Regions from separate parts of the Rhizobium sp. MHM7A genome, predicted to be linked through region 3. Evidence: riboswitches for the same ligand, from Rfam matches in the RefSeq annotation. Region 3 holds a riboswitch; each other region holds the start of a gene.
What was found. Region 3 has a riboswitch for thiamine pyrophosphate ahead of thiM (hydroxyethylthiazole kinase). Riboswitches for the same ligand answer to the same signal wherever they lie in the genome.

Region 1: it holds a riboswitch for thiamine pyrophosphate, as region 3 does, so the genes downstream of both, FFR93_RS33280 (ABC transporter permease) here and thiM (hydroxyethylthiazole kinase) in region 3, are expected to answer to the same signal.
Region 2: it holds a riboswitch for thiamine pyrophosphate, as region 3 does, so the genes downstream of both, thiC (phosphomethylpyrimidine synthase ThiC) here and thiM (hydroxyethylthiazole kinase) in region 3, are expected to answer to the same signal.

Annotation. Positions count from the first base shown of each region.
Region 1 is NZ_VCHT01000016.1:24,689-26,950, forward strand. Features, by position in the region: gene FFR93_RS33265 (SDR family oxidoreductase) at 1-288, opposite strand, end outside; gene soxR (redox-sensitive transcriptional activator SoxR) at 413-883, opposite strand; gene FFR93_RS33275 (hypothetical protein) at 913-1,098, opposite strand; TPP riboswitch at 1,207-1,320, shown strand; gene FFR93_RS33280 (ABC transporter permease) at 1,481-2,262, shown strand, end outside.
Region 2 is NZ_VCHT01000024.1:2,967-5,228, reverse strand. Features, by position in the region: gene thiC (phosphomethylpyrimidine synthase ThiC) at 1-941, opposite strand, end outside; TPP riboswitch at 1,035-1,146, opposite strand; gene FFR93_RS37340 (hypothetical protein) at 1,367-2,077, opposite strand.
Region 3 is NZ_VCHT01000011.1:86,670-88,931, reverse strand. Features, by position in the region: gene thiE (thiamine phosphate synthase) at 1-422, opposite strand, end outside; gene thiM (hydroxyethylthiazole kinase) at 419-1,222, opposite strand; TPP riboswitch at 1,267-1,363, opposite strand; gene FFR93_RS28585 (DUF1349 domain-containing protein) at 1,485-2,069, opposite strand.

The DNA of each region.
Region 1 (2,262 bases), on a different contig from region 3:
GCCGGCGTTGTTGACCAGCACATGCACCTTGTCGAAAAAGGCGAGCGCATTTTCAGCAAATTGCGCAGCACCGCCGACGGCGGTGAAATCGGCGTGCAACAGCAGCGCCCGCCTTTCCGATTCAGCCGTCAGCAGAAAATCCGGCAGGTCCCGTTCGGGTTTGCGACCGGTATGGACGATCACTTTCGCGCCGCAGTCCAGAAACTGCCGCGCCACTTCGAGGCCGATGCCCCGCCCGGCGCCGGTCACGACGACATTGCGATTTTCGAATAGTCTCGGATGGAACACGAAGCCGTCCTCCTCGCGGACAATGCCGCCTGTTGCGCCATTCGCCCTTAACATATGAGCGCGCCCGCCGAAAGAAAGGCAGGCATCATCTTTCCGCGAGAGGCTAGGGCTCTCCCCTGAAAGCTCATACTTCGTTTTCGGCCTCCAGCAGCCGCGCGCCCGGCCCTTCCTCGCCGAGTCGATCGAAGGGATTGCGCAAAGGGCAGCTTTCGATCGACAGGCAGCCGCAGCCGATGCAGCCGGTCAGGCGGTCTCGCAGCAGGCTGAGCTGCCTGATTCGCGCATCGAGTTCATTCTTCCAGCGCGCCGACAGCGTCTGCCAGTCGGCGACTGTCGGCGTGCGTCCCTGCGGCAGGGAGGCAAATGCCGTCTGGATTTCCGAAAGCGGAATGCCGACACGTTGCGCCACCTTGATGATGCCGAGCCGGCGAAGCACATCGCGTCCGTAGCGCCGCTGGTTGCCGCGCGTGCGGATACTCGAGATCAGCCCCTTGGCCTCATAGAAATGCAGCGCCGATACGGCAAGACCACTGCGTTGCGCCACTTCTCCGACCGTCAGAAGCCTTCCGAGCGGCGTTGCAGAAACCGTATTCATTCCTATTGACCTCAACATTGGTTGAGGTTTTATAACCCCTCCTCCCTCGGCCGTGAAGCCGCGGCGCAGGAAAGAGCGACGGTGAGACCGTCGATCGATACAGGTGAAATGACGACATCGACGCTTGCCGCCATACCGATCACCCCTGCCGAATAGCCGCCTGAGAGGTGAGCGCTCGGTTCCGTTCCCGGCAGGTACGGAACCTCGGAAAACACCCGGACAGGACCTCCGTCCGGGTGTTTTTTATCTGCGGTCCCATCCGGCCAGACGGACTGCTTTGCAATTTTGCGGTTGCGGCAGGAAGACCCGAATGATAGTTTTCGCTGCAATAACAGGGGAGCTCCGTGTCGCCGGGGCTGAGATGCGAGGTGCAAGTCTCCGGACCCTTCTAAGCTGATCTGGGTAATGCCAGCGGAGCGAGGTCCAAATGTTTTCCGGCGCGCAAGTGTCACTTTACCCCACGTCCGGCAGTTCCGCCTGCATCATTATCGCTACCGTCATGGCAATCGCCCTCAAGCGGGTGCGGCCGCGCATCGAGACCGATGCCGTCGACAAGTTGCCACGAACGGCCCGACGAAAGCCTGAAATCGAACGCCGATGACATCGCCACGACCATCGGATTCGCGTCTTGCGACGCTCCGCCTCGCCATCTATCGCGCGATGCCCGCCTTGCTCGCAGGCTTTGCCTTTCTCGCGGCATGGGAACTTTACGTCGATCTTTCCGGCATAAAACCTTCCATCCTGCCGGCACCTTCGCGCATCCTTATCCAGGGCTGGCTGAACCGAGAGGCACTGATATCAAACACTTGGCCGACGCTCGGTGCCACGCTCGGCGGTTTCGCGCTGTCACTCGCCTTCGCCTTCGTCTCTTCCATCCTGATGGACTTCATGCCCTTCATGCGCCGCGCATTGCTGCCGATCTTCATCGCCAGCCAGACCTTGCCGCTGGTGGCGATCGCACCTCTTGTCGTTCTGTGGTTCGGTTTCGGCCTCTTGCCGAAAATATTGCTGGTGGCGCTCGTCACCTTCTTCCCGCTGCTCGTCGCTCTGCTTCAGGGCTATGAGGCGACCGACCGTGACATTGCCGAGCTCTTGAACTCGATGAAAGCGAGCCGCTGGCGCATTTTCCGCCTGGCGCGGCTTCCCTCCTCGCTGCCCTATTTCTTCGCCGGCCTCAGGATCTCGATCACCTATGCCGTCGTCGGCGCAATTTTCGCCGAATATGCCGGTGCCGCGCGCGGCCTCGGCATCTATATCCTCAACGCCAAGAACAATTTCCGTCCCGATCTGGTGCTTGCCGCCGTTATCGTCAGCGCTCTGTTGACGCTCTGCCTCTTCGCGCTGACGTTGTTGATCCAGCGTTTCGTCATGCCCTGGCA
Region 2 (2,262 bases), on a different contig from region 3:
TAGTGAAGCCGCACGCCGGCATGGATGGTGAAATAGTCGACGCCCTGTTCGGCCTGTTCGATCAACGTGTCGCGATACACCTCCCAGGTCAGGTTCTCGGCAATGCCCTCGACCTTCTCCAGCGCCTGATAGAGCGGCACGGTACCGATCGGCACCGGCGAATTGCGGATGATCCATTCGCGGATGTTGTGGATGTTGCGGCCGGTGGAGAGATCCATGACGGTATCGGCGCCCCAGCGGGCCGCCCAGACCATCTTCTCAACCTCCTCCGCCATCGATGAGGTGACGGCGGAGTTGCCGATATTGGCGTTGATCTTCACCAGAAAATTGCGGCCGATGATCATCGGTTCGGCTTCCGGATGGTTGATGTTGGCGGGGATGATCGCCCGACCCGCCGCCACTTCCTGCCGGACGAATTCCGCCGTCACATGGTCGGGAATATGGGCGCCGAAGCTCTCGCCGCTGCGGACCATGGCTTCGGCCCTCGCTTTGCGGCCGAGATTTTCGCGGATGGCGATGAACTCCATTTCCGGCGTGATGATACCGGCGCGCGCATAGGCGAACTGGGTGACGGCCTTGCCGTCCTTTGCGCGCAGCGGCTGGCGTAGCGCGGGGAATTCAGGCGTCAGCCTTTCGCCGCTGGCAAAGCCGTTGTCTTCGGGACGGACATGGCGGCCCTTATAGGCCTCGACGTCGCCGCGGGCGAGAACCCAGTCACGTCGCAGTGACGGCAGCCCCTGTTCGATACGGATCTCGGCGCCCTCGATCGTATAGGGTCCGGACGAGTCGTAGACGACAACGGGCGGCTCGCCCGATGTCGGATGCAGGCTGATTTCGCGCATCGGCACGCAAATGTCGGGATGGATGTCCCCCCGAATGTAGATCTTCCTGGATGCCGGCAAGGGGCCGGTGGTGACGGTTGGGGCGGCGGCGATACTCATGGTTTGAGGCTCCAAGTTTTCGATTGGAGACCCAGTCCTCAGCCGGAATGATGGAAAGACGCCGGCACGGATTCCACGCGTGAATTCGAAACCTCTCGAGCGCTTGCACCGTCCCTACGCCAGTATGAACTGGATCAGGTTCAACGGGTCACTGCGCGCGATAGCAGTATCTCAGCCCCTTGCCGGGACCCCCCTGGTGAATGCCAAAAAGGGTAGAGGCTTGCCGAGGGGACTGTCAAGCGACAATCTGCGACGGCTTGGGGTCAGGTTACACTCAGGCTATCGTACTTGGTCGCCGCGATCAAACGAATCGACAAGTCAGTCGCCCGACCGGCACGCTTCCGCAAGGCAGGCGCTTTTGTCGCATGCAGTGGCTGTCGATTTTTATCCCGCGCAGTTCAGCAAGTATGCTGAGTACCGAAGCGCTATTGAGAAAGCAGGCGCGGAACTGGAAAGTCTAGTATTTTGTCCGTGTAGCTTTCGACCAAGGCGCTAAACGGCGTGCCGTCTCGAAGTTTCAGTACGGCACGATGTTCGAGCAGGAACGGCGGCAGGCTGAGGGAACTTGTTTCATGCGCTGTTAAGCCCTCCATGTCCCAGCCTTCGGATAGAGGGGACCAGAGCAACTTGGCAGACAGGTTTGTGCGAGTGAAATTAAGAGCCTGAACGGCTCTGCCAAACGCGATATCACTGGTCTTCAAAGCCTGATTCATCTCTGCAGTTAATTTTGCGGGTACATACCAATTGTCGGCTTCCGACAAGACGCGGTCGCCGCAGACCAGGCGGACGCGGCGATAAGCGATCAGCTCACCGGGTCCGACGGTCAGAAGTTCACGGATGTGCTCATCGGCCGGCTTGTCTTGCCCGCCCACACGCTGAGCTACAATCTTAGAACCTTCCGGTGCGAGCTTGTGCGCGGCGCACCAGCGATCAAGGGTCAACGTAGCACTGGCGTTACTCAGGAGATTGGCATTCAAGGTCTGAAGGACCGCAAGCGCTTCCACTCGAGATGTCGGCGAGTTCAGCCACTGAGACCCTATAGACGGTTCTTGCGCAATTGCGATCTGGGTGCCCAGGACGATGGCAGTCGCTGCAAGTGCGGCGATGCGAATGCGTTTCGAAGAACAAAATGACACGGAGAACGAATCCTTTCTGCAGTAAATTTGATGGGCGAACCCTGCGCGTCAAATTTCCTTGATTTTGGCAGGCGAGCGCGCGTTGCCAGCGTATTTGATGCCAGCAGCAAGATTTGAACTGCGCCTTGCGGGTACCGTTTAACGGTCGGGTTCCCGATAGACTTTCTTACCATCTTCCGATGTTC
Region 3 (2,262 bases):
TGGTCGGCCTTGGTCGGGGTCGCAAAGACCGGTCCGACGCCGGTATAATCAACGAGACCGGGATCGACGGCGCTAGCAAGCGGCGCTGTCTCGACCGAGAGGCCGAGGATCATGTCGGGACCGATCATTGTCCGTGCCGTGCGCGCATCCATGTCCTCCTGGCCGATATGCAGGCCGTCGGCACCTATGGCGACCGCTGCCTCGACATCGTCATTGACGATAAGCAGCGCGCCGGTTCCCGCAAGCGCTTGTTTCAAGGCTCGGCCGGTCTCGATCATTCTGGGCGTGCCCGCATGTTTGTCGCGCAGCTGCACCATCGTCGCGCCGCCGGCAACGGCAAGGCGCGCGGTCTCGATCATGCCGATCGCGGCGCAGAGATCGGAATCGAGAACGAGATAGAGCGAAAGGTCGAAGCGCTTCATGCGACCGATACCCTTGCCCTGGCATCGAGCGTTTCGGCGTCGATCGCAGCCAGCGCATCGAGGAAGCGCCAGGAGAAGGAGCCCGGGCCGGCGGCACCCAGCGCCGCATCTTCGCCGGCAACGGCGAAGGTCGCAAGCGCGGCGACAGTCGCGCCGAAGATATCCTCGGGCGCGGTCGCGGCAAAGGCGCCGACGAGGCAGGTAAGCGAGCAACCGAGCGCGGTGACCTGCGGCATCAGGGCCGACCCACCCTGAATGCGCACGGCCCTTTCACCATCGGTGACGAAATCGACCGCACCGGTGACGGCAACGACGGCTTGCTGCCGCTCCGCCAGCCGCCGTGCCGAATCCTCCGCCTGTTCGACCGGGTCGCGGCTGTCGACGCCCTGGCCGCGGCTCTCTCCGCCAGCAAGCGCGATGATCTCGGACGCGTTGCCGCGGATGATCGTCGGCTCGAGCGCCAGGAGATCGGCGACCGCTGCGCGGCGGAAGGCCGTCGCGTAATGCGCGACCGGATCGAGCACCCAGGGTTTGCCGGCTGCGTTGGCGGCCTTCGCCGCCGTCTGCATGCCGTCGATCCATTGCGTCGAAAGCGTGCCGATGTTGATGGTCAATGCATTCGCGATGCCGGCGAATTCACCGGCTTCTTCAGCGGCATGTACCATGGCGGGCGAGGCACCCGACGCAAGCAGGACATTGGCCGCGACGTTCATGGCGACATAATTGGTGATGCACTGGACGAGCGGCGGCTTTTCGCGCATCGCCTTCAGCATGGCTCCCGACGTGATCTTGCTCTGCATGGTGCCCCTTTCAGGCGGGGCGGCCGCGGGGCGCGCCTCTCACGGCGGGGCCCCGAGCGACTCCCTCCGCCGGCATTATCCGGTTCAGGTTCGAAGGGTTCTTCTCAGCCCGTCTGTCGACGAACGCCCCTGTCTCTCAATCGTGCTCTTTTCGCAGAGAAGGGCGCGGCTGTCACTCAGAAATGACAATTCGGGTATAGTGGCTACCTTTGGGCGTGGATGTTACTGCGGTGCTTCGGAGCGCAATCCTGACGAAATCCCCCTAACTCAAATCATGAAGACCCGTCGTGATCGCGGCCGCGATCGAAAACTCCGCAAACCGCACCGTCAGCCCCCTGCGCTCCGGCGTGCAGGCTGTCGGCCCCACCTCGTAACGGTCTGCAGCCGGGAAGGGCGCTAACCGCAGCAACGCCCAGAAGCGCCCATTGCGTGAAGCCTGGATTCGCATCGCTCCGTTTGCGACGGTGACGCGGATGTGGAAATCCTCCAGTTCCTTGAAGGGCTGCGATACCGACCAGTCGGATCTGCCGTCGGTAACGACGGTGCTGAGGAAGGCTTCGCCGTCGGTGAATTCGACGCCTGTCTTCAACCAGCGGCTCTCGTCGAGGCGCACCATCAGGCCGGCCTGGTCGTAGAGGGTGCGGAACTCGCCCTGGACGCGGATCTGTGCGGTGAAGCTGTCGCCGGTGGGAAAGGCGAGGAAGTGGCCGGTGTCGCGGGTGAAGCCGTAATAGGTCTCGCGCCAGAAATCGGTCTTTTCGTCCGTTGTGATCGTCAGGCCGGTTTCGTCGGCGTGCCAGCTGGCCGGTTCGTTCAGCCATTGTCCCTGGTTGAAGTCGATGCTCATTCGATCCTCCCTTTGTTGAAGTCCTGACGCTGCCGATTCTCCATGTTCGTATCATGCGCGACCTTCGCGCAGGCAGCCAGTCTCGGCCGGCGATGTTGTGCTCTCTCAGGCATTTCAGCCTCCGCCGCAGACATAATCCGCGGCTTCGGCTTGACACGATAGTTCCAGCTTCTATTCTGTTACAAAAAGATGA